2 linked regions of the Bradyrhizobium diazoefficiens genome follow. Each later gene encodes a partner of the first gene's protein in a complex. Links are inferred from orthologs where the notes say so. Each region holds a gene or a part of one and is shown on either strand. Other genes may lie near its edges. The genes, in order: dnaN and JJB99_RS04335.

Region 1 (15,555 bases):
GCCGAAGGTCGCCGCGGCGACCCCGTGATGTTCAACCCGCTCTACATCCATGCCGGCGTCGGCCTCGGCAAGACGCATCTGTTGCAGGCCGTGACCTGGGCCGGCAATTCCGGCAACGAGCGCAAGGTGCTGTATCTCACCGCGGAAAAGTTCATGTACGGCTTCGTCGCCGCGCTGAAGACGCAGACGGCGCTCGCCTTCAAGGAAGCGCTGCGCGGCATCGACGTGCTCGTCATCGACGACCTCCAGTTCCTGCAGGGTAAGTCGACGCAGGCCGAGTTCTGTCACACGCTGAACGCGCTGATCGATGCCGGCCGCCAGGTCGTGATCGCAGCCGACCGTCCGCCGTCCGATCTGGAAAGCCTCGACGACCGCGTGCGCTCGCGTCTCGCCGGCGGCCTCGTGGTCGAGATGGGTTCGCTCGGCGAGGAGCTGCGCCACGGCATTCTCAAGTCGCGCGTCGCAGCCGCCCGCGCCCATCACGCCACCTTCGACGTGCCGGAGGAGGTGCTGCATTATCTGGCGCGCACCATCACCCATAACGGACGCGACCTCGAAGGCGCGATCAACCGCCTTCTTGCTCATTCGAAACTCAACAACCAGCCGGTGACGCTGGAGATGGCCGAGCGCGAGGTGCGCGACCTGGTCCGGCCGCAGGAGCCGAAGCGGATCAAGATCGAGGACATCCAGCGCGTGGTGGCGCGGCAGTATAATGTCAGCCGCTCCGACTTGCTGTCCTCGCGCCGCACGGCCAACGTGGTCCGGCCGCGCCAGGTGGCGATGTACCTTGCCAAGACGCTGACCCTGCGCTCGCTGCCCGAGATCGGCCGCCGCTTCGGCGGACGCGACCACACCACGGTGCTGCACGCGGTGCGCAAGATCGAGGCCCTCGTCTCCAAGGACAATGCGCTGTCGGAGGAAGTGGAATCGCTGAAGCGCCAGCTTCAGGAATAAAGGCCTAAGCCTGCCGCCATCCTCCCGCCGCCCTGGCCATGCCCGGGCGGCGGTTTCGTTTGGGCGGTAAATCGTGGGAATCGTGCGGAACCACCTCCCAATCCCTTGAATCCGGGGGCCATCCGCGCCACCTTGCGCGACCCTGACGGCTTTGGTCATATCGGCTGGATGATCCGGCTTTCCGGGGTTTTCGGTGCCGTGGCGCGCGTCCCGCCGCCCGGCCTTTCCAACGCTGGTGTTTCCTAGGGGATCGGGCGAGTAGTGCAATGAAGGTTACGGTCGAACGCGCGCAACTGCTGAAGTCGCTGGGCCATGTCCACCGCGTGGTCGAGCGCCGCAACACGATTCCGATCCTCGGCAACGTGCTGGTGCGGGCCGAGAACGCGAAATTGTCGCTGAAGGCGACCGACCTCGATCTTGAGGTGACGGAGACGCTGCCTGCGGAAACCGCGACCGCGGGCTCGACCACGGTGCCGGCGCACATGTTCTACGACATCGTGCGCAAGCTGCCTGATGGCTCGCAGATCGTGCTGGAGGCCGACGGCGACCGCGCCGTGCTGGCGATCCGCGCCGGCCGCTCGCGCTTCACGCTGCAGACCCTGCCGGAGAATGATTTCCCGGATCTCGCCGCCGGCGACATGTCGCATTCGTTCAATCTCGCCGCCAAGGACGTCAAGCGGCTGATCGACCGCACTCAGTTTGCGATCTCGACCGAAGAGACGCGTTATTATCTCAACGGCATCTATCTGCACGCCGCGGGCACCGCGAAGGCGGCCACCCTGCGCGGCGTCGCCACCGACGGCCACCGCCTCGCCCAGCTTGATCTGGTCCAGCCCAAGGGCGCCGAGGGCATGCCGGGCGTGATCGTGCCGCGCAAGACCGTCGGCGAGGTGCAGCGCCTGATCGAGGACACCGAAGCCGAGATGACGATCGAGCTGTCGCAGGCCAAGATCCGCTTCACCATCGGCAATGTGGTGCTGACCTCGAAACTGATCGACGGCACCTTCCCCGACTACGGCCGCGTCATCCCGCAGGGCAATGACAAGGAGCTGATCGTCGACAAGAAGGATTTCGAGAACGCGGTCGACCGCGTCTCCACCATCTCGAGCGAGCGCGGCCGCGCGGTCAAACTGTCGCTGTCGGCGGGCAAGCTGGTGCTGTCGGTGACCAATCCGGATTCCGGCAGCGCGACCGAAGAGCTCGAGGTCGAATACGCCTCCGACGCCCTCGATATCGGCTTCAACTCCCGCTATCTGCTCGACATCGCCGCCCAGATCGAGGGCGACGTCGCAACCTTGAGGCTCGCCGATCCCGGCTCCCCGACGCTGGTGCAGGACAAGGACGACAAAAGCGCGCTGTACGTGCTGATGCCGATGCGGGTGTAATATCTACCGGCTTTCTTCGCACTGACTACATGTGTCATGGCCGGGCGTAGCCGTCCGAAGGACGGCGTCGCTTCGCTCGCCTATGTCCCGGCCATCCACGTCTTCGGCGCCAAGAACGTGGATGCCCGGCACAAGGCCGGGCATGACGAAAAGCGGATCACATGACCCCCTCCCGCATTCATCGCCTGACGCTGACGCATTTTCGCAATTATCGGGCGGCCGGGCTCGAGACGGCGGCTGACATGGTGGCGCTGGTCGGGCCAAACGGGGCCGGCAAGACCAATTGCATCGAGGCGATCTCGTTCCTGTCGCCGGGGCGCGGCTTGCGGCGCGCCACGCTCGAAGATGTTGCCGACAACCAGGGCGACGGCTCCTGGGCGGTGTCGGCGCAGGTCGAGGGCGCGCTGGGGCTGGCGACGCTCGGCACCGGCATCGATCCGCCGCGCGCCGACAGCACGGTGAACCGGCGCTGCCGCATCGATCGCGAGCCGGTCAACTCGGCAGCATCGTTCGGCGATCATATCCGCATGGTGTGGCTGACGCCGGCGATGGACGGGCTGTTCATGGGCGCAGCCTCCGAGCGGCGGCGGTTCTTCGACCGCCTGGTGCTCGCGATCGACAGCGAGCATTCCAGCCGCATCAACGCGCTGGAACGCTCGCTGCGCTCGCGCAACCGCCTGCTCGAGACCCGCAATTACGACGATCATTGGTGTGACGCGATCGAGCGCGAGACCGCCGAGCTTGCGGTGGCGGTCGCCGCAACGCGCGGCCAGACCGCGGCGCGGCTGACCGGCATGCTCAACGCACGCGCGCAGGCCTCCGCGTTTCCGTCGGCTAGAATCGCGCTCGACGGCTGGATGGAGAATGCACTGCTCGACGAGACCGCGACTTCGGTCGAGGACCGCTACCGCCAGATCCTGCGCGACAACCGGCCGCGCGATGCGATCGCCGGCCGCACCACCGACGGCCCGCATCTGACCGATCTCCAGGTCGTCTATGCGCCGAAAAGCATGCCGGCGCGCGATGCCTCGACCGGCGAACAGAAGGCGCTGCTGATCGGCCTCGTGCTGGCGCATGCGAGCCTGGTCGCCGAGATGACCGGCATCGTGCCGCTGCTGCTGCTCGACGAGGTCGTTGCCCATCTCGATCCGAACCGGCGCGCGGCGCTGTTTGGCGAACTGCACAGGCTCGGCGCGCAGGTCTGGCTGACCGGTGCGGATCCGGCCGCCTTCACCGAGATCGGCGCGGGCGGCGAAGTCTTTGACGTCGAGAGCGGACAAGTCTCGGCCCGGCGCTAGACGGCGCCATTGAACCCGGCCGTTTTCCGCGGCGACTAGCCCTGTGAGGCCGCACCGACGCTGTCGCAGCCGCTCGCAAATCGCGCAATGACATCACGCGCGATATCCCTGCAAGATGCGGGACGGTAAGGCTCGGGGCGAAAATCCCGGCACGATGGCGGGCGTTCGTGTGCGGCCTCGCTCTTCTCGCAAGCTGCACGGGGGCCTTTCCAGGGCGTCTGGAGGTGCTCCTGGAACCAGCAAAATCCCGGCCTTTGAAGATCGGAAATGCCGACCGAATCGCGCTTTTCCCGACGTCCGGAATCGGCTTTCAAAAGCCTTGAAAATCGGCCTAAAAACCCTATCTCCTCAAAGGGTTGCGAGGGGATACTTTGCGCTAGGCGCAATCTCTCTTTCGTGGCACAAATAGCCTGCAAATCAGCGCCTTTTGCGCGGCTGATTCGGGCGACATCTCGAAGGCCTCTCATGACAGAACCTGCTCGGCAGACGCCTGCCGAAAACGAGCCCTCAAATCCGAGCGATTACGGGGCGGAATCGATCCGCGTGCTCAAGGGCCTCGATGCCGTGCGCAAGCGCCCGGGCATGTATATCGGCGACACCGACGACGGCTCGGGCCTGCACCACATGGTGTACGAGGTCGTCGACAACGCCATCGACGAGGCGCTGGCGGGCCACGCCACGCGCGTCGACGTGATCCTCAACGCCGACAATTCCGTCACCGTGCGCGACGACGGCCGCGGCATTCCGGTCGACATCCACAAGGGCGAAGGCATCTCGGCGGCCGAGGTCATCATGACCCAGCTCCATGCCGGCGGAAAATTCGACCAGAACTCCTACAAGGTCTCCGGCGGCCTGCACGGCGTCGGCGTCTCCGTCGTCAACGCGCTGTCGAGCAAGCTGGGCTTGCGGATCTGGCGCGACGACAAGGAGCACTACATCGAGTTCGCCCATGGCGATGCCGTGGCACCGCTCAGGGTCGTCGGCGACGCGCCCGGCAAGCGCGGCACCGAGGTGACGTTCCTGGCCTCGTCCGAGACCTTCAAGAACATCGAGTATGATTTCGCCACGCTCGAGCACCGACTGCGCGAGCTCGCCTTCCTCAATTCCGGCGTCAACATCGCCCTTTCCGACATGCGTCACGCGGTCGAGAAGCGCGAGGAGATGTACTATTCCGGCGGCGTCGAGGAATTCGTCAGATATCTCGACCGCAACAAGAAGGCGCTGGTACCGGCGCCGATCATGGTGCGATCGGAGGCCAACGGCATCGGCGTCGAGGCCGCGCTGTGGTGGAACGACAGCTATCATGAGAACGTGCTGTGCTTCACCAACAACATCCCGCAGCGCGACGGCGGCACCCATCTCGCCGGCTTCCGCGGCGCGCTGACGCGCCAGGTCAACGGCTATGCCGAGGCCAATGCGAAGAAGGAAAAGATCGCGCTGACCGGCGACGACTGCCGTGAAGGCCTCACCGCCGTGCTGTCGGTGAAGGTGCCCGATCCGAAATTCTCGTCGCAGACCAAGGACAAGCTGGTGTCCTCGGAAGTGCGTCCCGTGGTCGAGAACGTCCTCAACGAGGCGCTCCAGGCCTGGTTCGAGGAACATCCGAGCGAAGCCAAGATGATCGTCGGCAAGGTGATCCAGGCCGCCGCCGCGCGTGAGGCTGCGCGAAAGGCGCGTGAGCTGACCCGCAAGAGCCCGCTCTCGGTCTCCTCGCTGCCCGGCAAGCTTGCCGACTGCCAGGAGAAGGATCCGGCCAAGTCCGAACTCTTCATCGTCGAGGGCGATTCCGCAGGCGGCAGCGCCAAGCAGGGCCGCAACCGCGAATTCCAGGCGGTGCTGCCGCTGCGCGGCAAGATCCTCAACGTCGAACGCGTTCGTCCAGACACGATGTTGAAAAGCGAGCAGATCGGCACTCTGATCACCGCACTCGGCACCGGTATCGGCGACGAGTTCTCGATCGACAAGCTGCGCTATCACAAGATCATCGTGATGACGGACGCCGATGTCGACGGCGCCCATATCCGCACACTGCTGCTCACCTTCTTCTACCGGCAGATGCCCGACATCATCGACGGCGGCTATCTCTATATCGCCCAGCCGCCGCTCTATAAGGTCGCGCGCGGCAAGTCCGAGCAATATCTGAAGGACGAGCGGGCGCTGGAAGATTATCTGATCGACGCCGGGCTCGACGATTGCGTGTACATCCCCGGCACCGGCGGCGATCGTTCCGGCCGCGACCTGCGCCAGCTGGTCGACGACGCCCGCGTGGTCCGCAGCATCCTGCGCAATTTGCACAGCCGCTACAATCGCAAGGTGATCGAGCAGGCCGCCATCACCGGCGTGCTGAACAAGGCGATCTACGGCAATCCCGAGAAGGCCGCCGCAGCCGCGCAGTACATCGCGAGCCGGCTGGACAGCCAGGCCGAGGAAGTCGAGCGCGGCTGGGTCGGCCAGTTCGTCGAGGGCCAGGGCTTCCTGTTCGAGCGCACCGTGCGCGGCGTCAAGGAAGCGGCCATGATCGACGATGCGCTGCTCGGCTCGGCCGAGGCCCGCAAGCTCGACGAGTTCACGACCAAGCTCCAGGACGTCTACGCCCGCTCCGGCAAGCTGCGGCGGAAGGACACCGAGCACGTGGTCCACGGCCCGGTCGATCTGTTCGAGGCGGCCACCGACTTCGGGCGCAAGGGCATCGCCCTGCAGCGCTACAAAGGTCTCGGCGAGATGAACCCGGAGCAGCTCTGGGAGACCACGCTCGACACCGAGGCGCGGTCGCTTTTGCAGGTGAAGGTCAAGGAGGTGGACGAGGCCGACGACATCTTCACCAAGCTGATGGGCGACGTGGTCGAGCCGCGCCGCGACTTCATCCAGGAACATTCGCTGAGCGCAACGATCGATATCTGAGGCTTGCTCGCCTCTCCCGCTTGCGGGACAGGCCGACGCGCTCGCAGAGCGCGGCGGGTGAGGACTCTCTCTTCGCGAGGATACTGTCCGGAGATTTCGACAATCCCACTGCGGAAGCACCCTCTCCCCCGCCCTCGCCTGCAAGCGGGGAGGGAGCACACCTCCTTCGTGGCAGCCATCAAGGTCGAATTGCTACCGCACTCGTTTCTCTGTATTTTCCGCTTCCGAAGCAGCCCGCCCCAACCGTACCAGGACGGAGAGACCTCAGTGGCGCCCATCCAATACATCGTCGAGGGCGGTCACCGGCTCTCGGGCTCGATCGAACCGTCCGGCAACAAGAATGCGGCACTGCCGATCATCGCGGCGGCCCTGCTCACCGAGCATCCGGTGACGCTTGAGAACGTGCCGCGGATCCGCGACACCGAGACGCTGGTCGAGCTGATCCGCTCGGTCGGCGCGGCGGCAGAATGGACCGAGCGCAATACGCTTCACATCCACGCCAAGAGCATCCGCGCCGCCGATCTCGACCCCGAACTGTGCGTGCGCATCCGCGCCTCGATCCTGCTCGCCGGTCCCCTGCTGGCCCGCTGCGGCGAATTGATGCTGCCGCCGCCCGGCGGCGACGTCATCGGCCGGCGCCGGCTGGACACGCATATGCTGGCGCTGGAGCAGCTCGGCGCAAAAGTCACTGCGACCGACCGGCTGGAATTCCGCTGCCCCAAGCTGACCGGCGCGGACGTGTTCCTGGACGAGCCCAGCGTCACCGCGACCGAGAACGCGCTGGTGGCGGCGGTCGCCGCCGATGGCGTCACCTATTTGCGCAACGCCGCCTCCGAGCCGCATGTGCAGGACCTCGCCCATTTCCTGGTCGCGCTCGGCGCCAGGATCGAGGGCATCGGCACCAACACCATGATCATCCATGGGCCGGCGACGCTGGGCGGGGCGAGCTACCGGATCCAGCCCGACCATATCGAGGTCGGCTCGCTGATCGGGCTTGCCGCGGTGACGCGCTCGCAGATTGGTATTGTGCGTGCCGGCGTCGAGCATCTGCGCTCGATCCGCATGGGTTTCGAGCGGCTCGGCATCGTCTGCCGCGTCGAGGGCGATGATCTCATCGTGCCCTCCAATCAAACATTGAAGATCCAGGACGATTTCGGCGGCCACGTGCCCAAGCTGGAGGACCAGCCATGGCCCGCCTTCCCGGCCGACCTGATGTCGATCGCGATCGTCACCGCCACGCAATGCGAGGGCGTGATCCTGATGTTCGAGAAGATGTTCGAATCGCGAATGTTCTTCGTCGACAAGCTGATCGCGATGGGGGCGCGTATCGTGCTCTGCGATCCGCATCGCGCCATCATCGCCGGCCCCAGCCGCCTGCGCGGCGCATCGATGATCTCGCCCGACATCCGCGCCGGCATGGCGATGCTGCTCGCCGCCGTCTGCGCCGAGGGGACATCCACGATCAACAACGCCGACCAGATCGAGCGCGGCTACGAGCGCATCGAGGAGCGCCTCAACGCGCTGGGCGCGAAGATCAAGCGGGTGCCTGAGAGGAAGGGCTGAGACGGCTCTTCCGTTCTCCCCTTGCGGAAGAAGATGGCATAGCGCTCCGCACATTGATCTCGTGCCCCGGACGCAGCACAGCACGTCAGTGATGCGCTGCTGAGCCGGGGCCCATACCGCGACATTGGTGTCCATGGCTTCTGGGTCCCGGCTCGCGCTTCGCGCGTCCGGGACACGAGAGCAGGGCCATGTTTTCGACGTGCGGCTGTGCTATGGCAGCCGCCATGCTCGATACCATGCAACATCAGCCGCAGCCGCAAGCCGGCGTGCCGCAAAACCATCTCGCGCTGGAATTCGCCGAGACGCTGCGGCTGGCCGTGCCGATGATGCTGACGCAGCTCGGGCAGATCGCGATGATCACGACCGATCTCGCGATGATCGGCCACCTCGGCGAGAGCGCGGTCGCAGCGGCCGCGCTGGCGCATACGGTTTATTTCGTCAGCTTCACCTTCGGGCTCGGCCTGATGTCGGCGGTGTCGCCGCTGGCCGCGCAGGCGTTCGGCGCCGGAGATGTCAGGCGCGTGCGCCGCGCCTTGCGCGTCGGGTTGTGGGTCGCGCTGCCGATCTCGCTGCCGATGATAGCCTCGCCGCTCTATGGCAAGCAGATCCTGATTGCGCTCGGACAGGCGCCGCAGTCCGCCGCGCTGGCGCAGCATTATCTGAATGGCCTCGCCTGGGGCATCGCGCCGGCGCTCGGCTTCGTCGCGCTGCGCAGCATGATGAGCGCGGTGAACCGGCCACAGGCGCCGCTGTGGATCACCGTTGCGGCGATCCCGGTCAATGCCGCACTGGTCTATTGCCTGATCCACGGCCTGTTCGGCCTGCCCGAGCTCGGCCTGTTCGGCGCCGGGCTGGCGACCACGCTGGTCAATCTCGGCACCTTCGTCGCCACGCTCGCCATCGCTGCATGGCGCAAGCCGTTCGCGGATTATCATCCGCTCGCCCATCTCTGGAGGATCGACTGGCCCTTGATGCGCCAGCTGATCGGGATCGGCGCGCCGATCTCGTTCTCGCTGCTGCTCGAATACGGCCTGTTCTCATCGGCGGCGCTGCTGATGGGGCTGATCTCGACCACGGCGCTCGCCGCGCACCAGATCGCGCTCCAGGTCACCGCCGTGCTGTTCATGGTGCCGCTCGGCATCGGCATGGCCGCGACGGTGCGGGTCGGCCACGCCTTCGGCCGTGACGACATGATCGGCGTCAGACGTGCGGGCGTCGTCGCTGCCGTGCTCGGCATCGCTTTCGTCGCGGCGTTGACCATCGGGATCATCCTCGGGCGCTATCAGCTCGGGCGGCTGTTCTTCGGCAGCAGCGAGGCCAGCGCGCCGACGGTCGAGCTGACCGCGACCCTGCTGCTGGTCGGCGCGACCTTTTTCATTGCGGACGCGCTCCAGACCATCATGGGCGGCGCGCTGCGCGGCATCAATGACACCAGGATGACACTGGTGTTCGCGGCGATCGGCTATTGGTGCATCGGCTTCCCGATCGCCTGGATGCTGGCCTTCCACGCCAATCTCGGCGCGGTCGGCGTCTGGATCGGGCTGTCGATCGGATCGTTCGTCTATGCGGGCCTCCTGATCTTGCGCTTCCGCATGCTGGCGCGCAGACTGGGGGGATGACAGGACCGGTTCGCGAAATCACTCCCGATGTCGATGTCGGCACGGTGCTATCAGGCGCGCAGTTCATCGACGCATTTCGTGTCGAGCTCGGCCCGAGGCAATTGAGTGCCCGCGAGGCCTGCACCCGAATGATGCTGCACGGGCCGCGCTGGATCGATGCGCTGACGCGCTTGCGCAACATCCTGGTGAAACCCTTCGGACTGAAGACATCGGGCGAAGGCGCTCCGGCTCCGCACGGGATGATCGGCCTATTTCCGGTGCTGAGCGAAACACCGGAGCGGCTGATCGCCGGTTTTGACGACTACCATCTCGATTTCCGCGTCGTGGTTGATGTCGCCGGCGACACAGCGGACCGGCGGGTGACATTGACCACGTTGGTGCGGACCAACAATCTGCTCGGGCGGGCCTATCTCGCGCTGATCATACCGTTCCACAAGCTCGTGACCCGCAGCATGATGGGAGACATCGCGGAGCCGGTGCGATGACGCTGTCCGTCAACCGTTCCAGGTCGCGGCCGTCCCATCAAGTCCGCACCGGCTGCCCGATTCCCAGCAAGTTGCCTTCGCTGTCGCGGAACCAGACACCCCGCTCACCAACGCCCTTGCTGGGATAATTCCCGGCGATCTCCGCAATTCCGTCGACGGTCTTCAGGCCGGGCAGGTCGTACTCCTCAAAGTGGACTCCCCGGGCGCGAAGCTCACGCACGGTTGCTTCGAGATCCTCGACTTCCCAACCCATCTGCGTGTGCGTGCCGGATTGCATTCCGGCTGAGACGAATAGCGCAAACTCGCCGCCGGCGCAGACGTAGTGGAGTCCGCCCGGACGCTCTTCAACCGGCTCAAGTCCGAGTTTCTCGGAGTAAAACGCTCGCGCGCGGTTCAGGTCTTTGGCCGGAAGCCGGGCTGCCACCTTCGCGTTCTCCAACATGGCCTTCCCTTTCTTCGTCTTAAGTTTGCCTACCAGTACTGCGACACAAGACGCAGCCGAACGTACTCGCTTCGTCCGCGAAAGCCGATGTTAAGAGGACACCCATTTGGCTCACTCCGCCACACGCGCAGGCTTGCCCCCCGACGCCTCCGACCATTCGCCCACCACGCGGTCGAGATCGCAGAGATTCTGGTGCATCTGCTCCAGCGAGAACCCGAGCGCGAAGAAGCGTTCGGCTGTGTCGGCGGGCTGGCCGCGGATCAGGCCGTCCTGGCGCACGGCGGCGACCGCCTCCGCGTAGTGCTGGAGCGCGACGTGGACGGGATGGATCGGCGGCGCGCCCGCGCCCTCGCGCAACGCCGCGGCGGCCGAACGCAGGAAGCATGCGATCACGGTGGAGACCTCCATCAGCGGCCCGGCAAGCCGCGTCTGCACTTCGGCCGGCAGCGGCACCACGGTGGAGCGGCCGATCATCACGACGTCATGGCGAAGCCGCAGCACCGTGCGCAGCAGCGGGCCGGTATCGGGGCCGCTCGACAGCCGCGCGGCGCGCTCACGCTCGGCTTCGGCGCCGATGGCATTCATGCCGACCATTGCGGTGCCGATGCCGTCCTGGATCCGGTGCAGCGCGTCGTTGTCGCGGCCGCGCGTGAGGCCTGCGAGCAGCTCGGTGAAAGCGTCCGCGATCAGCTCGAGCAGCCTGGCTGCGCTGGCACGGATCTGCCGCACCGCGCGCGAGGGCAGCACCAGGAACGAGACGAGCAGGCCGGTAACGGCCCCGACGCCGACCTCGCTGACGCGATCGATCGCCGAGGTCATGGGATCGGAATGATGCATGGTCGGCACCAGCAGCACGATCACGGCCGTGACCGTGGCGGCGCTGAGGCTCGGATTGACCGCGGCGATGAACGCGAGCGGAGCGACCGAGAGCACCAGCAGGCCGAGCAGGCCGGCCTCGCTGGAATAGGGGATCAGGATCGCGATGGCGCCGCCATAGATCGCGCCGCCGATGGTGCCGAGCATGTAGTCGCGCGTCGCCTTCAGCGAGCGGCCGACGCTCATCTGGGTCACGATCAGCGAAGTCAGGACCGCCCAGAGTGGCAATAGCAGATGCAGCGCGGTGGCGATCGCATAGGCCGCGGTCGCGGCCACCGTGACCCGGATCGCCAGCCCCAGTTGCGTCCGCCGCGACCGGAGCCGATCGAACACCTTCCCTGCGAATGCCATCGTCGAATGTCCCGATCCTCGTCAAGCCAAAGCATGGCTGGTGCCCGCGGCCCCACGGCCGCTTGAAAGGCCAAATCAGCCCGCCTAACCTGCGCGCCAAAACGAGGAAACACGATGGCCCACGAAACCGCAACGCTCGCCGCCTATGTCATCAATCTGAAATACCCGGATATTCCGGCACAGGTGCTCGATCGCGCCAAGGTGCTGACGCTGGACTTCCTCGGCAGCGCCATCCGGGCCCGCAGTGAGGCGGAATCGACCCCTTCGATCCTGAAGATGCTGGAGGCGCTCGCGCTCGACAGCAAGGGCCGCTCCACCGTGTTCGGCGATACCAAGACCTGGACGCCGGCGGTCGCCGCCCTCCTCAACGGCGCGCTCGGCCATTCCCTCGACTTCGATGATACGCACGCCGATTCCTCGCTGCATCCGAGCGCACCGGTGGTCCCGGCCGCCTTCGCCGTCGGCGAGATGGTCGGCGCCTCGGGCCGCGACGTGCTAACCGCGATCGTCGCGGGTTATGAAGTGTGCTGCCGGCTCGGCAACGCGCTCGATCCGACCTCGCATTATGCGCGCGGCTTCCATCCGACCGCGACCGCCGGCACCTATGGCGCGGCTGCGGCGGCCGGCAAGCTGTTCGGCCTCAGCGAGAAGCAGATCATCGCCGCGTTCGGCGTCTCCGGCAGCCAGGCCGCGGGCTCGCTGCAGTTTCTGGTCAACGGCGCCTGGAACAAGCGCTACCAAGTCGGCGCCGCCGCGATGAACGGCGTGATTGCCGCCACATTGGCGCGCAACGATTTCGTGGGATCGACGGAATCGGTCGAGGGCAAGCACGGCCTGCTCGCCGGCTACACCGACGATGCGCATCCGGACAAGGCGGTCGCCGAGCTCGGCAAGACCTACGAGACCATGAAGATCGGCGTCAAACCTTATCCGAGCTGCCGCTACACCCATGCCGCGATCGACGCGTTGATCGCGATGCGGCGCGAGCACAATCTGACGCCCGACCAGGTCAAGCGCGTCGAGATCGGCCTGCATCGCAACGGCATCACGCTGACCGGCGATGCCGCCACCAAGCGGCATCCGCGCTCGATCGTCGGCGGGCAGTTCTCGATGTTCTTCACCGGTGCCCTCGCCCTCGACCAGGGCTCGTTCGGCTGGGATGACTATCGCCGCCTCGGCGATGCCGCGATCGACGCGCTCGCCGACAAGTTCGACGTGGTGCAGGACGACCGGCTCGAGATCGGCCGCAGCCATCCGTTTGGCGCCCGCGTCAGCATCACGACGGATGACGGCGTGCATGAGCGGCTCTACGCCGATCCCTCGGGAGAGCCGACATCTTTCCCGGATACGCAGGCCATGCAGCAGAAATTTTTGACCCTGGCGCGCCCAGTGCTGAACGCGCGGGCGGAGAAATTTGCCGATGCGATCATGACGCTGGAGCGATTCGACCGCGTGGCGCAGGCGACGGAGTTGGGGAGATAGACCAGCGCCACAGCGCGCTGCTTACCCTCCCTGGAGGGATCCGGGACGAGCGTAGCTCGCCCGTGGGTCGCTACGCATGCCGCGAAGCGAAATGCGTAGCGGGGTGGGGTGACGGTCTCTCCATCTCCAACAGCGCCCGTGTGGAGAGATCACCCCACCCCGCTCGCGCTGCGCGCGATCGACCCTCCCCCTCCAGGGGAGGGCAAGTGCTTCCGCCGTCAATTCATCCCCGCCAGCTTCCCCTTCTCGCGCGTTGCCGCAATCACATCCCGCACCAGATCGAACACGCCGTCGGCTTCCGGCGGCCAGTTCGGCGAGCGGCCCATCCGCACGATCACCAGCTTCTCCGACGGAATCACGATGGTGTACTGCCCGATCGTGCCTTTGGCGAAGAACGCATCGCGGGGCCAGCCGTGCTCGATACGGAAGTTTGCGCCAAAGCTGTCGCCCTGATTGGTCCAGAAGCCGGCGCCGATGCCGACCCAGGCATTTGGCGTGGCCGTCGCGGAATAGTTCACCCAACCTTCGGGCAGGATGCGCTTGCCGCCGGCGACGCCATCGTTGAGGTAGAACTGGCCGAAGCGCGCCCAGTCGCGCGCGGAGGCCAGCATCTCGCCGGAGCCCTCGATCGTGCCTGAGGCATCGAGCTGGAGCGTGACGTGGCGCATGCCAAGCGGGCCAAACAATTCGCGGCGCGCGAAAGCAAGCGCATCGCTGGGCTTGCCGCCGGCGACCTCACGCAGCAGATGCGCAAGAATGAGGAAATTGCCGTCGTGATAATTCCATGCCGTGCCTGGGGCCGTCGCAAGCGGCGCGCGTTCGGCAAAGCTCGCCATATCGTCCTTGGCGTATTTCATGGTGTTGACCGGTTCGAGCACGGAGCCGAGCGAGGCCTGCAACGAACTTCCGAGCGCAATGCCGGCGGTGTGACGCAGCAACTGGTCGACAGTGATGGCATGGCGCGGATCATCGGGATTTTGCCAGGCGGCAATTGGCGCGGGTCCGTCGAGCTTCAGCTTGCCCTGGCGCACGAGAATGCCTGTCAGCGCCGAGATCACCGACTTGGTCATGGAGAAGCCGAGCAGTTGGGTCTCCGGCCCGACACCGTCGGCGTAGCGCTCGGCGATGATGCGGCCGGCCTTCATGACGACGATCGCGCGGGTGCGCCGATAAGGTGGCTGCGCGGGCTCGGCGAAGGCGCGGTCGAGCGCGGCAGCCAGGCCTTCACTTTGCGGGGCGACGATATCAGGGCCGGCGATTTCAGAGAGCAACGCCGGCTGCTTGTCGTCAGGTGGCAACGCGGCGTCGGCGACCCCCTGGCCGTGCTCGAGCGTGCAACCGAGCCCCTGGCGATAGATGGCATGGCTGCGGCCGATGCCGAACAGGCTCACCGTGACATCCTTGCGGGCGCGATCGGCCCGAAAATCCATCGCCCAGGTCAGAAGACTCGCACCCGGCATCGCATCGATGGTTTCGGCGAGGTCGCGCTGGGGATCGAGGCCGGAGACGAAGATCTCCGAACAGAGCGTGTGGGCGATGAAGCCGGTGGCAACCTTGGGCACGTCACGCGCCCGCGCGGCACCGAAGGCGAGGCCGGTACAGGCAATGGCAGTGCTGAGGAGGAGGATTTTGCGGCGGCGGGTCACAGGCTTTCTCCGGCTATGGGGCGAATGCGGGAGAACAGACCGGATGCGGGCGACGCGCGCTCGCCGGATTTGGAAATCGGCCTAGCTGAAAGCAGATCGGGCTCATCGATTCTGAAAAAACTCAGTTCTTTCAGGTCCTTGGAATTTGGCCCCGACGGCGATGGGGTCTACTCCCTCTCCCCGTTCTTACGGGGAGAGGGTCGGGGTGAGGGGCCTCTCTCCGCGAACGAGATCACCGTGAGACCTGTACCCCCTCACCCGAATTCGATGTGCGATCGAATTCGACCTCTCCCCGCAAGCGGGGAGAGGTTAAGGACCGTCACGCCGCATTCACCTTCAGCCGCCGATATTCTGTCGGCGTCACGCCGGTCACCGCCTTGAAGGCGCGGTTGAACGGGCCGAGGGACTGAAAGCCGGCGTCCATCGCGATGGTGATGACGGGAACCTCGGCCTGGGTGGGATCGGCCAGCGCCGCTTTGGCTTCCTCGATCCGGTGGTTGTTCAAGAACACATTGAAGTTGCGGTAGCCGAGCCGCTGGTTGATCAGCCGCCG
Region 2 (15,676 bases), 920 kb from region 1 along the record:
GCAACTACGGCGTCATCAGCCCTTCGCGTGCACCCAGCGGCCTAGCAGATGATGGGCGATGGCGAAAGGATGCGGGCCGGCAAGTCCGCCGGGATGGGTCCGCGTCAGCATCTGGGCGGCCTCCTCGCGCGTGAACCAGCGCGCGTCCTCAAGCTCCGAGGGGTCGACGACGATGTCCTCGTTCAGCGCCCGCGCGCTGCAGCCGATCATCAGCGACGACGGGTAGGGCCAGGGCTGGGTCATGTAATACTGCACATCGGTACAGCGAATCCCGGATTCTTCGAAGATCTCGCGGCGCACCGCGTCCTCGATGGTCTCGGCGGCCTCGACGAAGCCGGCGAGGCATGAATACATGCCCGGCGGAAACTGCTTCTGGCGGCCGAGCAAGCATTTGTCGCCGGAGGAGACGTGCATGATCACGACGGGATCGGTGCGCGGAAAGTGCTCGGCTTTGCAGGTAGGGCATTCGCGCTTCCAGCCGCCTTCCTTCATCGCAGTGCGGGCGCCGCAGTTGGCGCAATAGCCGTGGCGCTGATGCCAGCCCACCATCGACTTCGCCATCGCGACTGCCGAGAGCTCGTCGGGCGGGATCGCGCCCTGCATCGCCATGCCGCGCAGCTCGGTGACGGTATAGTCCTCGCGTCCGATCAGCTTCTCGGCCGCGGCCTGCGACAGGCCCATGCCGAACACGGCAGCGCCGTCACGAAGGCCTAAGAAGATCGTGCCGGGATTGGCGCCGCATTTCAGCGCCTCGTCCATTCTGAGCAGCGCGCGCACCTTGTCGCCCTCGCGCTTCACCAGCAGTGAGTCTCGGTAGGCGACATAGGCGCGCGAGGACGATTTCTGCTCCAGCGCGAACAGTTTTTCGTCATCGCGGCGCAGATGCGCGGCGCGGTCGAGGACGTTGGTGACGAAGGCCGGCTGTCCCAGTGGAAACGAGTCGAATGCTGACATTGTTATTCTTTCAACCCAACCAGATTTTTCGGCGCAGCGCGCTGATGAAATTCTGCACTTCAGTGGCGTCGTGCGCCAAAGGCGGCATCACGCCCCAGACCGGACGCGGCCATGCCGCGTCACCGGTCCGGCGCGCGATGATGTGGACGTGCAGCTGTGGCACGAGGTTGCCGAGTGCTGCGATATTGAGCTTGTCGCATTTGGTGATCTCCTTGAGCGCGCGCGAAACGCGGGAGATCTCGGTCATCAGCTGCGCCTGCTGCACCTCGTCGAGGTCGATGATCTCGACCGCATCCACCCGCCGCGGCACCAGCAGCAGCCAGGGATAATGCGCGTCCTTGATGACCAGCACCTTCGACAGCGGCAGATCGCCGATGTCGATGGTGTCCTCTTTCAGGCGGGAGTGCAGCGACCAGGCGGGATCGGGCATATGCGTTTCCGGATGGCCCGTTGGCGCGGGCTGGTTGGTGCCACCATACGATAGGGAGTCCGGTAGGGGAAGGATTGGGCCCCGCTGCCGCTGCATACGCGGTCGTCGCTTTCTTCTCCCTCTCCCCGTTCTTACGGGGAGAGGGTTGGGTGAGGGGCCTCTCTCCACACGTGACACCGTCGAGAGACCTGTACCCCCTCACCCGGATCGCAAGAGCGATCCGACCTCTCCCCGCAAGCGGGGTGAGGTGAAGCGGAGCGCGCCGCCGAATCCTCTTTACGCCTCCGCGATCACCCGCGCATTGCCGCGGACGGAAGCCTCGCTGACGCGAATGCCGAGGCCAGGACCATCCGGCACCACAACATGGCCTGCGCGGTTCGCCACACGCTCCTCCAGTACGTCCTCGGTCAGCACGTGATGCGGCATGTAGAATTCGCAGCCGAGCGAGATGCCAGGTGTGGCCGCGATCAGCTGCGTGCCGGCGGCAAGGCCAATGCCGCCTTCCCACAGCGTGCCGCCATAGCCGGGCAGGCCGGCGATGTCGGCAATCGCCATGATCGCCTGCGCCTCGAACAGGCCGCCCGCCTTCATCAGCTTGATCGAGACGGCGTCGGCCGCCTCGCGGCGTGCCACCTCCATCATGTCGCGGCGGTCGAAGCAGCTTTCGTCGGCGAGCACGGGCGTTTCCAAGGCCGCGGTGAGCTGCGCCATCACGTCGAGATATTTGCGCGGCACCGGCTGCTCGATGAAGGTCGGCGCAAATTCCTCGACGTCGCGCAGGATTTTGATGGCCCCGAACGGCGCCAGCGCCTGGTTGTAGTCGACGCGCAGATCGACCTTGTCACCGAATTCTTTGCGGATCGCTGCGAGGTGATCGAGGTCCTCGCGATGCGGCTTCACGCCGGTCTTGACCTTGTAGATGACATTGCCGTCTGGAACCATTGTCCGCATGCGCTCGAGATCGGCGGCAAAATCCGGATCGGCGATCGAGAAGGAGAGCGGAATGGTGTCGCGCACGCGGCCGCCGAGGAGGTCGGCGACGGACAGCCCCGACGATTTGCCGACGATGTCGAGCAGCGCCATCTCGATCGCGACTTTTGCTTCCGCATGTCCGACCAGCGCGCGGTCGAGCTCCGCCATCAGCGCCCGGATGCGGCGCACCGGCTTGCCGAGCAAGACCGGCCGCAAATAGATATCGAGCGCGGAGAAGGCGGCCTCGGGCGTTCCGGTGAACACCTCCCACGGCGCGGCCTCGCCCCAACCGATCACGCCGTCGCTCGACGTCAGCTCGAGCAGCACGCGCTTCACCGTGCCCTTGACGTTGCCGACGCCCTGCAGGCGCGCCATCTTGATCGGGCTTTCGATCAGGAACAGCCTGAGACGTTCGATGGTCGCTTCGCTCATGTCAGGCCTCCATTGACGTGCCAGACCTGGCCGGTGACGTAGGACGCCTTCGGTGATGCCAGGAAGGCGATGATCTCGGCGACTTCCTCGGGGCGGCCGCGGCGGCGCATCGGGATCAGCGCCTCGGTCGCGGCGATCTGCTCGGGCGAGAGCCGGCTCGCGCTCGGCTTGTCCTTGACGATGAGGCCGGGCGCAACCGCGTTGACGCTGATGCCGTCGCTGGCGAGCTCGATCGCGGTCAGCCGCACCAGTGCTTCCAGCGCGGAGCGGCTCGCCGCTGTCGCCGCGAACGGCGCGAATTCGGGCCGGATCGCATGCGCCACGAAAGACGATACTGCGACGATCCGGGCGTCCTGTCCTGCACGCAGCAAAGGAAGCGCGGCCTCGACCATTCGCGTGAACGCCAGCGCCGATTCATCCATCGCCCGCCGGAATTGATCCGCCGGCGTGCCGATCGCGCTGCCGCGGCGGGCATGGCCGCCGACGAGAATCAATCCGTCGATCCGACCGAAGGCCGCTTGCGCGGCGGCAATGGCGTTGGCGGCGGCAGTCTCTTCCGCGAGGTCGCCAAGGCACTTCGCGACCACAGCACCTCTCGCTTCAGCTTCCGCCGCCGTCGCACCGAGACCTTCAGCGTTCGAACGCGTGTGCAACAGCAACGCGGTGCCGGGCGCCGCGAGCAGCTTTGCGGTGGCGCGGCCGATACCGCTGGCGGCGCCAGTGACGAGATAGACACGATCGATATCGGGCATCACGGTGTTGCGTTGGCCGGCGGCAGCGCGCCGGTGCGGTGGAAATGGCTGAGGAAGGCGCGCGTTGCGGCTGCTTGCGGATTATCGATCACCTGCCGGGCCGGGCCTTCCTCGACCACGACACCGTCGCGCATGAAGATGAGGCGGTCGGCGACCTCGCGGGCAAAGGCGATCTCATGGGTCACGATCACCATGGTCATGCCCTCGGAGGCCAGCTGCTGGATCACGCTCAGCACCTCGCCGACCAGCTCGGGATCGAGCGCCGAGGTGGCTTCGTCGAACAGCATGACATCCGGTTCCATCGCCAGCGCACGCGCGATCGCAACGCGCTGCTTCTGGCCGCCGGAGAGCGTCGCGGGATATTGGTCGGCCTTCTCAGCAAGGCCCACCTTGGCAAGCTGCGCACGCGCGAGCTTTTCGGCGTCAGCCTTGGCCATCCGCCGCACGGTGACTGGCCCCTCCATCACGTTCTGAAGCGTCGTCATGTGCGGGAACAGATTGAAATGCTGAAACACCATCCCTGTGGTGGCGCGAAATTTGGCCAGCGTCCTCACGTCCGGCGGCTTGGTGCCTTCCCCGAACCGGAAGTGCGTGTCGCCGACGCGAACGCTGCCGCCGTCGGGCACGACCAGCAGATTGATGCAGCGGAGCAGCGTCGACTTGCCCGAGCCTGATGGCCCGATCAGCGCGACGACGCCGCCCTTGGCGACGTCGAGATTGATGTTCTTGAGGACCTCGTTGCTGCCAAAGCTCTTGCGAAGGCTGCGGATCTCGATCTTCAAAGTGTTGTTGGACGTCTCGTTCATTCGCCGACCGCCAGTTGCTTCTCGCCGCGGCGGACGATGATGGTGAGCGGAATCAGGATCGCCGCATAGGCGACCGCGACCGCGGTGTAGGTCTCCAGCGGCCGGTAGCTGTCATGGGCCGCGACCTGGCTTTGATAAACGAGGTCAGGCACCGCCAGCACCGAGACCAGCGAGGTGTTCTTGAACTGGATGATCGACTGGTTCATCAGCGCCGGGATCATGCGCTTGATCGCCTGTGGCAGCACAATGCGCCGCATCGTCTGTCCCGGCGTCATGCCGAGCGCGGCGCCGGCTTCGGACTGGCCGCGGTCGATCGAGACGATGCCGCCGCGGATGATCTCCGAGTAGAACGAGCCGCCATAGAGCGACAGGGCCAGCGCGGAGGCCGTGATCGGCGTCATCTCGACACCGGCGAGGATCGGCAGCGCGTAATAGAACCAGATCAGCTGCACCAGGATCGGCGTGCAGCGGAACGCCTCGATGAAGGTGAGGGCGAGGAGGCGCACCGCCTTGAAGCGCGACAGGCTGCCGAACGCGCCGAACAGGCCGAAGACGAGGCCGAGCACCACGATGACCACGGTGAAGCCGACGGTGACGCCGAGCCCGTTAAGGAAGAGCCAGCGATAGCTCCAGAGAATGCCGAAGTCCCACTGATACATACTCTTTCGGACCTCAGTCGCGTAATGGCTTGGAAAGTTCGAGCCGCGCGCTCGCTGCACCTCTCCCGCTTGCGGGAGAGGTCGGCGCGAAGCGCCGGGTGAGGGCTCTCTCCTCTTGGGGAATCTCCCTAGAGGAGACACCCTCACCCCAGCCCTCTCCCGCAAGCGGGAGAGGGAGTGGAGCGGCGCGCGCGGATCGAGACTGCCCCAAGTTTGCGATACCTTACAGCGAAACGCCCGGCGGAATGTCTGCTTCCGTCACGCCCACCAGCTCCATGTTGGTGATGATCGCATTGCGGATGAAGCCGAGGCCCTTGTTGAAGTCGATCCAGGTGTTGACGTAGTCGCGGAACGTCTTGTCGGTCTCGCGGCGGAAGCCGGCGTTCGACGTCGTCGCGAAGATCGGCGTCGGCAGCACGAACTGGCCGAGCGACGGGTTCTTCTTCAGCACGGTCAGCGACAGCATGGTGATCAGGCACTGCGCGTCGACGCGGCCGGTCTGCAGCGCGGCGGTGGCATCGTCGGCGGTCTTCAGCCGCGAGATCTGCGCCTTCGGCGTCAGGCGGCTGACGACCTGGTCGTGCGAGGAGCCCTGGTCGACCGCGATCTTGATGTCGGGCGAGTTCAGCTCGGCCCAGCTTTTCGGCTTGAAGTCCTTCTTGCAGAGAATGCCAAAGGCGTTGTTGAACACCGGCACCGAGAAATCGACCACCAGCGCGCGCTTCGGCGTCGGGTTGAGCCCGAAGAAGATATCAATCTTGTTGGACTGCAGGTCGAGTACCGAATTGCCCCAGGTGGTTTCGGTGATCTCGAGCTCGGCCTCCATGTCGTCGGCGAGCCCCTTGGCGATATCGATGTAGAAGCCTTTCCACTGGCCGCTGGAAAGATCCTTCATGTAATAGGGCGCGCCGCCGCCGACCGCGCCGATCCGCATCTTCTTGGTGCGGCGGATGCGGGCGAAGGTTGACTCGTTGGGATCGGCCGTCTGGGCCACGGCCGGAGAGGCGAGCGCGGCCGCGGTCATCGCGCCAAGTCCGACAATCGATGCGACATCACGACGTGTAACCATTGGGATCAATCGCTTTTCTGGTTGGATGGAGTTCCAGCAGCGTTCTTAGCAAGGCGGTCCCATCAGCGAAAGCACAGCCTATCGGCTGGGCAGACCCGGATTTGCCCGGATGCTGGGCAAACCCCGACGGCTTGAGCCGATACTCGCTTGCTTTCCCGCTCTTTTGGCCCCAAATAGGGACCGGGAGATTGGCGGTGGACGAGCCACTCGCCAACCGGGTCAGGTCCGGAAGGAAGCAGCCCTAACGAGGTCCGGATCGGGTCGCTCGTCAGTCTCCTACCTGTTTTTCCGAGCGAATTGCGCCGGCGGGCCTCCGCCAGCGCGCTCCTTTCCGCAAAAGCCGGCCGAGAGACATTCCATTGCGGATCGACCGATGACTGAAGCTGGCGCCCCTCCCAACTCTGATAGCGCCGGCCAGGCAACGCCCTACCGGGTTCTGGCGCGCAAATATCGCCCCTCCTCTTTTGACGATCTGATCGGCCAGGAGGCCGTGGTCCGCACCGTCTCCAATGCGTTCGAGACCGGACGGATTCCGCAGGCCTGGATTCTCACGGGTGTCCGCGGTGTCGGCAAGACCACCACGGCGCGCATCCTGGCCCGTGCGCTCAACTACGAGATGCCGGATGGTTCGGTGAAGGGGCCGACCATTCACATGCCGACCTTGGGCGTGCATTGCCAGGCCATCATGGAAAGCCGGCACATGGACGTGCTGGAGATGGACGCGGCCTCGCACACTGGCGTTGACGACGTCCGCCAGATCAATGACAGCGTGCGCTATGCTCCCGCCAGCGCCCGCTACAAGGTCTACATCATCGACGAAGTCCACATGTTGTCGACGGCGGCGTTCAACGCCTTCCTGAAGACGCTGGAGGAGCCGCCCGAGCACGCCAAGTTCGTGTTCGCGACGACCGAGATCCGCAAAGTTCCGGTCACCGTGCTGTCGCGCTGCCAGCGCTTCGACCTGCGCCGCGTCGACGCGGATGTGCTGATGAAGCACCTCGCCAATATCGCTGCGAAGGAAAGCGTCGAGATCGAGCCGGAAGCGCTCGGCATCATCGCGCGTGCCGCGGAAGGCTCCGTGCGCGACTCTCTGTCGCTGCTGGACCAGGCGATCGCGCATGCGGCCGGTGCCGTGAAGGCCGATGCGGTCAGGCAGATGCTGGGCCTCGCCGACCGCACCCGCGTCATCGACCTCTTCGATTCGCTGGCGCGCGGCGACATTGCTGCCGCGTTCAAGGAGTTCCGCGACCAGTATGACGTCGGGGCCGATCCGATCGTCGTGCTCTCGGATCTCGCCGAATTCGTCAATTTCGTCACCCGCGTCAAGATCGTGCCGGCGACCGCCGATAACGTCGCCTATGGCGAGACCGAGCGCGTGCGCGCGCGGGATTTTGCCGCGAAGATCTCGATGCGCGTGCTGTCGCGGATGTGGCAGATGCTGCTCAAGGGCATCACCGAGGTGCAAGCCGCGACGCGTCCCGCCGCAGCCGCCGAGATGGTGCTGGTGCGCATCGCCTATGTCGCTGATCTCCCGACGCCAGATGAAGCGATTCGGATGCTGGAGCAGAACGGCGGCGGCTCGCCGGTCGTGAGCGGCGGCAGCGCCGCGCGCGCCAGCGGTCCGTCCGCACCGGCGGCCTCCGCGGCGCCGGTTGCGTCTGCCGCGCCTGTTCGCATGCCGACCTCGTCACCGACTGCGTTCGGCGGCGGCGGCGCCCGGCCGCAGATGGCGGCGCCCGCGCCGGATCCGCAAAGTGCGGCACCGCAGCTGCGCATCACCAGCTTCACCCAGCTCGTCGCGCTCGCCGGGCAGAAGCGCGATCTCATGACCAAGGGCGCACTCGAAGGCGACATGCGCCTCGTCCGGTTCGAGGAGGGCCGGCTGGAGGTGGCGCTCGAGCCGAACGCCTCCAAGACCATGATCTCGGAGCTCGCCAAGAAATTCGAGCTCTGGACCGGCCGCCGCTGGACGGTGATCGTCTCCAACGAGCAGGGCCAGCCGACGCTGCGTTCGGTGAACCAGGCGGCGAAGCAGGAGCATGCACGCACCGCCGAGGCCGATCCGCGCGTGCAGGAGGTGCTGTCGCGCTTCCCGGGATCGAAGGTCGTCGAGGTCCGCAGGCTTGCCCCCGAGACGCCGGAATCCAATATTAACGCGGACTATGGCAGTGACGATCCGCCCGACGGTTCCGATACCGACGACGATCTCTGAGCCAGTTTTGAGGACAAGCACCCATGGCTGATTTTCTCGGCATGATGAAGCAGGCGGCGCAGCTGCAATCCAAGATGCAGGAGATGCAGGAGCAGCTCGCCAACGTCGAAGTCGAGGGCATCTCGGGCGGCGGTCTCGTCGCCGTGCGTATGACCGCGAAGATGGACGTGAAGGGCGTGAAGATCGATCCCTCGCTGATGAAGGCCGAAGAGCGCGAGGTGCTGGAAGATCTGCTCGTTACCGCCTTGAGCGATGCCCGCCGCAAGGCGGAGGCGGCGATGCAGGAGAAGATGCAGTCGCTCACCGGCGGGCTCGGCCTGCCGCCGGGGCTGTTCGGCCAGTAAGATGGGCGCGGTTGCAGGTCCTGAAATTGAGCGGCTGGTCCAGCTTCTGGCGCGGCTGCCGGGCCTCGGTCCGCGTTCGGCGCGGCGCGCGGCGCTGCATCTGATCAAGAAGCGCGAAGCGCTGATGATGCCCCTGTCCTCGGCCTTGCAGGTCGCGCTCGACAAGGTCGAGGTCTGCAAGACCTGCGGCAACATCGACACGCAAAATCCCTGCACCGTCTGCACCGATCCGAGGCGCGATCCCTCTATCATCGTCGTCGTCGCCGATGTCGCCGATCTCTGGGCGCTGGAGCGGGCCAACGCGACCCAGGGTCGCTATCACGTGCTGGGTGCGACCTTGTCGCCGCTCGACGGCGTCGGCCCGCAGGACCTCACCATCGATGCGCTGGTGGCGCGCGCGCATGCGGCCGAGGTGCACGAGATCATTCTGGCGCTGAATGCGACCGTCGACGGCCAGACCACGGCGCACTACATCACCGACCTGCTTCAGGACGCCAACGTAAAAGTAACCCGACTCGCGCACGGTGTGCCCGTCGGCGGCGAGCTTGATTATCTCGATGAAGGTACGCTATCGGCCGCCATGCGGCAGCGGACGCTGTTCTAGCCATCCAGACTTTACGGAACGGACGACATGACGAAACTTTTCGCCACACGATTGGCTTTGGTCGCGACGATGATAACGCTGGTGACCCCGGCCGTCTCCGCGCAACGGGACGACGAGGCGCCGCCGGCGCCCAAGCCCGGCAAGCCGATCAACAATGGCGACGTGCTTTCGGGCGAGCTGAATGCACTGAAAGTGCGTGACGTCAAGAACGGTGGCAAGCGGATCGCGACCTATCAGATCACCTCCGAGCCGCGCCGCCTGCCGGCGCCGAACGGGCTGTGCAATCTCGAGACCGGCCCTGAGACCTTCCAGCTCGTCACCTCCAGCGACGCGCAGGCCGCACAGCTGAAATCGTTCGTCGGCAAGGCGATCTCGGTCAAGGTCGATGAGGTCGCCTGCGCCAGCGATCCCGGCCAGATGAGCGAGGCCGTGGTGACGAAATGGAGTTTGATCAGGAAGCAGTAGGAGGCGCGACGGCTCTCTCGGCCGTCATTGCGGGGAGCCCTTGCGACGAAGCAATCCCAACTATTTCCGCAGCGGCAGTCTGGATTGCTTCGCTTCGCGCGCAATGACGAGGAGAGAGGCGAGTCCTACACCCTCACCGGCCCCAGCGTCTCAAAATGCCTGCGCTTCTGCAGCCACGCCAGCAGCACCAGGCTTGGGATTGCCACCAGCACGCAGATCACGAAGAACAGCGGCCAGCCGGTCGTATCCGCTACGAAGCCGGCACCCGACGACAGATACGTCCGCCCGACCGCCGCAAGCGCGGTGAGCAGCGCATATTGCGTCGCCGTGTGCAGCGGGTTCTGGCAGAGCGCCGAAAGATAGGCGACGAAGATCACGGTGCCGATGGCGCTGGTGAAATTCTCGGCGCAGATGGCGAGCGCCAGCGCCCACTGGTTGGTGCCGACCACGGCGAGCCAGGAGAAGGTCAAATTGGCCAGCGCCTGCACCACGCCGCCGATCCAGAGCGATGCGGCGAGCGAGTAGCGCCGCGCGACAAATCCGCCGGCGAAGCCGCCGATCAGCGTTGCGGCGAGGCCAACGCCTTTCACGATCGCTGCGTAGTCGTTGCGGGAAAAGCCAAGGTCGATCACGAACGGTGCCGTCATCGTGCCGGAGAAAGCATCGGTGAACTTGAACAGCACGACGAAGGCGAGCGCGGCAGCTGCGTCCTTGCGCGACAGGAATTCCGAGAAGGCGCCGATCGCGGCGTGCAGCACGCGCGTGAACGCAGTCTCCGTTTGCGTCGCGGCTTCCGCCCGGACCGATTGCTCGGGCTCGGTTGCGGTCAGCGCCGTGATCGTCCCGATCAGCACCATCGCCGCCATCACCACATAGCCCCACATCCAGGCCGACGCACGCGGGATGCCGGTGCCCTCGAAGCCCGAGACGATGAACAGTGCGCCTGCGGTCGAGACCAGCATGCCGATGCGGTAGGCCGCGACATAAGCCGCCATGCCGGCGGCCTGCTCGCTCTCGGGCAGGCTCTCGACGCGGAAGGCGTCGACCACGATGTCCTGCGTCGACGATGTCGTCGCCACCAGCAGCGCGCCGAGCGCGACGTAGAACGGCGAGCGCGCGGGATCGGTGAGCGCCAGCAGCAGGATTGCGATGATCAGCAGCAGTTGCGAGAACAGCAGCCAGCCGCGCCGCCGTCCGAACGCGCGGGTGAACAGCGGCACATGCAGCGCATCCACCAACGGCGCCCACAGGAATTTCAGCGTGTAGGGCGTGCCGACCAGCGCAAACAGCCCGATCGTCTTGAGATCGACCCCGGCCTCGCGCATCCACACCAGCAGCGTCGATCCCGACAGCGCCAGCGGCAGGCCGGAGGAGAAGCCGAGGAACAGCACGATCAGCACCCGCGGCTGCAGGTACACGGCAAGGCCCTCGCGCCAGGAGGTCGCAGGGGCGGCGGTCGCAGCAGGGGAGGTCGCCTCGGGTGCGGTCATGGGGAGGTGTTAGCAGATTCTGGCCGCCACAAGGGAGGTGTCGTCGCCCGGCTTGACCGGGCGATCCAGGGCGGATTCAATCGCTCGTCGCAACACGCTGTGTATCGCTCACTCGGAGCAATTGGTCGAGAGTTTCCGCTGGTGTTTTCCAGCCCAGGGTTTTCCTAGGCCTGGTATTGAGAGCAAGAGCGACGCCCTCAAGGTCATCGGCGTTGTGCATGCTGAGATCGGTCCCTTTGGGAAAGTACTGGCGCAGCAACCCATTGGTGTTCTCGTTGGTGCCGCGCTGCCATGGGCTATGAGGGTCGCAGAAGTAGACCTGCACGCCTGCGTCAATTCTCAGACGTGCATGCTGAGCCAACTCAGCTCCTTGATCCCAGGTCAGCGACCGGCGCAGTTGCTCGGGCATGGTGAAGATTGCGCGGGTGATGGCGTCGCGCACGGCTTCAGCGCCATGTCCGGCGAGTGCAGATCCTTTCACCCCAGCTTCCCGTTCCTGGTCCGTCATACGCGGCAGATGCAACAGGATGGTAAAACGGGTCGTACGCTCCACCAGGGTGCCGATCGCGGAGCTTCCCAGACCCATAATGAGGTCACCTTCCCAGTGGCCCGGCACCGCGCGATCAGCGGCCTCCGCCGGACGCTGACTGATCATGATCTCGGAAGGAATGAAGCTTCGGCCTTTACGGACGCGCGCTCTCGGCATCCGCAATGCCCGCCCGGTGCGCAAGCAGGCCGTCAGTTCGCGGCGCAAAGCTCCTCGACCCTGCACATAAAGCGCCTGATAGATCGCCTCGTGACTGATGCGCATCGCCTCATCCTCGGGAAAGTCGAGCCGAAGTCGCCGAGAAATCTGTTCGGGGCTCCATGCCCTCGCCCAGCGTCGGTTTTGCCGATGCACAGCCCGGCGTCCCTTCCACACGACCTTCGGGCCAACGAGGAGTTCCCCGTCCGGCTTGGCGATCATACCGGCAAGCCTGTCCTGCACATAATCCCGCAGGGCCGGATTGACGGCCAACTTCGCCAACTTGGGCCGTCGGGCAGACCGATCAGCGTGCCATTGTGCTGTGGTCGCTCGGTACTCTGGAGCACCGTGGCGGCGCGCCACATTGCGCCGGAGTTCACGAGAGATCGTGCATGGAGGCCGATCGAGCCGACGAGCGATGGCTCGCACCCCATGACCCTGTGCACGCAAGATGGCAATCTCCTCACGTTCCGCGAACGAGAGGTAGCGCTCCGATGCAGGCTTGGACGACCGCGATAAATGTGTTGGCGGCATACCGCCTGCCCTCCGGAACCAGCGTACTCCGATCGCCGGCGACACCCCGGCCTCAACCGCAGCATCCTCGCTCGATCGTCCCGAAGCAATCGCAGCCCAGAACGGTCTGTAATGCCTTCGTAGGGCCTCTCGGGGCCGACCTGATCGCACATAGTTCTCCATCGCAACCTCCTTTGCTGAAGTGTTGCGACGAGCGGTTGAATCCGCCCAGTATTCCAGAGGCCGGAGTTAGGGAGGACCAGCGATCCCCGAGTAAAGATCGTTCCAGTTCGGATTGTCCTTCTCGATCAGTGCGATCTTCCAGTCGCGCTTCCACTTCTTCAACCGCTTCTCCCGCTTGATCGCATTCTCGGGGTCGTCGAACTGCTCGAAATAGACCAGCTTTACGACATCGTAATCTTTCGTGAAGCTCTTGATGAGCTTCAGTTTGTGTTCTGCCACGCGGCGTATGAGATCGTTCGTCACGCCGATGTAGAGCGTGCCGCCGATCTTACTGGCGAGAATGTAGACGTAGTAGCAGCGTTCGCCCATGCGCCGTCTCTGGGATACTGGGTCGCCCGGTCAAGCCGGGCGACGACACCTGTAATTGAGGCGGCAGTCTCTGCATCTCAGCGCAGTGTCACTCCCCCGCCTGAAGCTTCCTCGGGAACAGCTCGGCGGCCCCAGTCGCCACCAGCCGCGGTGCTTCCGCCGGCGCATCGGTCTTGCTGAAATCGAGCTCCTCGATTCGGCCTGCGCGCTTCTCGATCTTGTCGGCGGAGATGAGTATCTGGCGGACGTCCTCGTTGGCGTCGGCAAAATGCTTCTGGAGCTTGAGCACGCGCTCGCGCAGGCGGCCGAGGTCGTCGCCGAGCTTGATCACTTCGGTCTGGATCTGGTCGGCGGCATCGCGCATGCGCGCGTCCTTCATGATCTGCTGCATCACCTGGATCGCGAGCATCAGCAGCGAGGGCGAGACCAGCACCACGCGGGCACGATAGGCCTTCTGGATCACGTCGTCGAAACCGTCATGGATCTCGGCGTAGACCGATTCCGACGGCACGAACATCAGCGCCATCTCCTGGGTCTCGCCGGTGACGAGATATTTGTCGGCGATGTCGCTGACGTGCTTCATCACGTCGCCGCGCAGCCGCTGCGTGGCCACCCGCCGCTCCTCGTCGGTGCGGGCATCGTGCAGCGCCGTCACCGCCTCAAGAGGAAATTTCGCGTCGATGCAGAGCGGGCGCTGGTCGGGCAGGAACACCACGCAGTCCGGCCGTTTTCCGGTCGAGAGCGTGAACTGGAATTCGTAAGCCCCCTTCGGCAAGCCGTCCTGGACGATCGCCTCCATCCGTGCCTGGCCGAAGGCGCCGCGCGACTGCTTGTTGGCGAGCACGTCGCGCAAGGTCGTCACCTGCGTGGTGAGGTCGGTGAGGTTTTTGTGGGCGTTGTCGATGATGCCGAGCCGCTCGTGCAGCGCGCGCAGGCTCTCCATGGTGTTGCGGGTGGAGTGTTCCATGGACTGGCCGACCCGATGGGTCACCGAATCCAGCCGCTCATTGACGGCGCGGGCCATCTCGGCCTGGCGGCCGGCCAGCGCCTGAGTCATGGCATCGGCCCGGCCGGCGGCCTCGCTCTGGGCGCGTAGCACCTGGGCGAGGCGCTCCTCAAGCTCGTCGGCGCGGATGGCACTCGCCATCGCGAGTTCCGCGCCGCGCCGCCCGGAGCGTACGATCACGACGGCGATGACAATCAGCAGGATGAGGATCAGTGCGCCGAAGCCGATGAGCGCATCGATGGTGCGCACCGGCCAGTCGCCAGCCATGAAAATGATCTCGTTCATGACCGTGTTCTAGCCGATTCGCGGTGATGCGCGAACGAATAGCGAACGCTTATGGTTAACCGTCCCCTAAGTTTTATGGTTAACGAAAGGCGAAGTTTTATGGTTAGCGAGGGGTTAACGGGGTTCCTGGCCGCATTGACCGCATCCGGCATGCGGCTTAAATCGCGGCCATGGCTCTTAGAGAAATCATCATCCTGCCCGACAAGCAGCTGCGTCTGGTCTCCAAGCCGATCGAGAAGGTCACGCCGGAGATCCGCAAGCTTGCCGACGACATGTTCGAGACCATGTACGACGCGCCCGGGATTGGCTTGGCCGCGATCCAGATCGCGCAGCCGCTGCGCCTGATCACCATGGACCTCGCCAAGCGCGACGAGAACGGCGAGACCAATCCGGAGCCGCGCGTCTTCATCAATCCGGAAATCATCGCCTCGTCCGAGGAGCTGTCCACTTACGAGGAAGGCTGCCTCTCGATTCCCGAATATTACGAGGAGGTCGAGCGGCCCGCGAAGGTGCGCGTGCGTTTCACGGATCTCGACGGCAAGCTGCACGAGGAGGACGCCGAAGGCCTCTACGCCACCTGCATCCAGCACGAGATCGATCATCTCAACGGCGTGCTGTTCGTCGACTATCTGTCAAAGCTCAAGCGTGACCGCGTGATCAAGAAGTTCGAGAAAGCCGCCAAGCGCGCGGAGTAGCCACATCCTCCGCCGTCATGCCCGGCCTTGTGCCGGGCATCCACGTTCTTCGCCGCCGCGAGCAGGAAGAACGTGGATGGCCGGGACAAGCCCGGCCATGACGAGTACCTTGCTCTGTCCGAGGATTGTCTCGTCACATGCCCCTCCGCCTGATTTTCATGGGCACGCCCGATTTCTCCGTGCCGACGCTGCTCGAGCTGGTCGCGCATGGCCACGAGATCGCGGCGGTCTACACCCGCGCGCCGAAGCCGGGCGGGCGGCGCGGCCTGCAATTGCAGCCAACCCCGGTCGAGGAAGCCGCGCGAAAGCTCGGCATTCCCGTGTTGACGCCGAAGACGCTGAAGACCGAGGAAGCGCTGGACGAATTCCGCGCCTTTGGCGCCGACGCCGCCGTCGTCGTCGCCTATGGCATGATCCTGCCGCAGGCGATCCTCGATGCGCCAAAGCTCGGCTGCTATAATCTGCATGCCTCGCTGCTGCCGCGCTGGCGCGGCGCCGCGCCCATCAACCGCGCGATCATGGCAGGCGATGCCGCGAGCGGCGTGATGGTGATGAAGATGGATGTTGGCCTCGATACCGGCGACGTCGCCATGGCCGAGCGGCTTCCGATCACCGACACGATGACCGCGGCCGACCTGCACGATCGCCTCTCCCGCCTCGGCGCCGACCTGATGGTGCGCGCCATGGCTGC

What was found.
Region 2: the proteins of dnaN (region 1) and JJB99_RS04335 are in contact, whole or in part, in a cryo-EM structure (PDB 8GIZ), measured with the Escherichia coli proteins. The link is inferred for Bradyrhizobium diazoefficiens from one-to-one orthologs.

What each region holds. Positions count from the first base shown.
Region 1 is NZ_CP067100.1:460-16,014, forward strand. Bases 504-3,279 are described here. They hold dnaN (DNA polymerase III subunit beta), read left to right. Parts: upstream 504-1,220; coding sequence 1,221-2,339; downstream 2,340-3,279. Other genes in these bases: dnaA (chromosomal replication initiator protein DnaA), read left to right, coding at 504-954; JJB99_RS36635 (hypothetical protein), read left to right, coding at 2,376-2,504; recF (DNA replication/repair protein RecF), read left to right, coding at 2,501-3,279. Outside these bases: more of dnaA, read left to right, coding at 1-503; more of recF, read left to right, coding at 3,280-3,637; gyrB (DNA topoisomerase (ATP-hydrolyzing) subunit B), read left to right, coding at 4,103-6,538; murA (UDP-N-acetylglucosamine 1-carboxyvinyltransferase), read left to right, coding at 6,806-8,101; JJB99_RS00030 (MATE family efflux transporter), read left to right, coding at 8,326-9,720; JJB99_RS00035 (DUF2867 domain-containing protein), read left to right, coding at 9,717-10,205; JJB99_RS00040 (VOC family protein), read right to left, coding at 10,243-10,647; JJB99_RS00045 (FUSC family protein), read right to left, coding at 10,759-11,874; JJB99_RS00050 (MmgE/PrpD family protein), read left to right, coding at 11,989-13,356; JJB99_RS00055 (serine hydrolase domain-containing protein), read right to left, coding at 13,575-15,002; JJB99_RS00060 (helix-turn-helix domain-containing protein), read right to left, coding at 15,322-15,555. UniProt on the Escherichia coli protein: Confers DNA tethering and processivity to DNA polymerases and other proteins. Acts as a clamp, forming a ring around DNA (a reaction catalyzed by the clamp-loading complex) which diffuses in an ATP-independent manner freely and bidirectionally along dsDNA.
Region 2 is NZ_CP067100.1:919,570-935,245, forward strand. The notes cover bases 5,970-8,866. They hold JJB99_RS04335 (DNA polymerase III subunit gamma/tau), read left to right. Parts: upstream 5,970-6,447; coding sequence 6,448-8,286; downstream 8,287-8,866. Other genes in these bases: JJB99_RS04325 (transporter substrate-binding domain-containing protein), read right to left, coding at 5,970-6,074; JJB99_RS04340 (YbaB/EbfC family nucleoid-associated protein), read left to right, coding at 8,310-8,630; recR (recombination mediator RecR), read left to right, coding at 8,632-8,866. Also shown: nudC (NAD(+) diphosphatase), read right to left, coding at 16-954; JJB99_RS04300 (HIT domain-containing protein), read right to left, coding at 965-1,384; JJB99_RS04305 (muconate cycloisomerase family protein), read right to left, coding at 1,661-2,788; JJB99_RS04310 (SDR family NAD(P)-dependent oxidoreductase), read right to left, coding at 2,785-3,540; JJB99_RS04315 (amino acid ABC transporter ATP-binding protein), read right to left, coding at 3,540-4,346; JJB99_RS04320 (amino acid ABC transporter permease), read right to left, coding at 4,343-5,005; more of JJB99_RS04325, read right to left, coding at 5,229-5,969; more of recR, read left to right, coding at 8,867-9,234; JJB99_RS04350 (hypothetical protein), read left to right, coding at 9,262-9,699; JJB99_RS04355 (AmpG family muropeptide MFS transporter), read right to left, coding at 9,825-11,189; JJB99_RS04360 (IS30 family transposase), read right to left, coding at 11,266-12,630; JJB99_RS04365 (GIY-YIG nuclease family protein), read right to left, coding at 12,697-12,999; JJB99_RS04370 (DNA recombination protein RmuC), read right to left, coding at 13,088-14,290; def (peptide deformylase), read left to right, coding at 14,461-14,985; fmt (methionyl-tRNA formyltransferase), read left to right, coding at 15,123-15,676. UniProt on the Escherichia coli protein: Part of the beta sliding clamp loading complex, which hydrolyzes ATP to load the beta clamp onto primed DNA to form the DNA replication pre-initiation complex.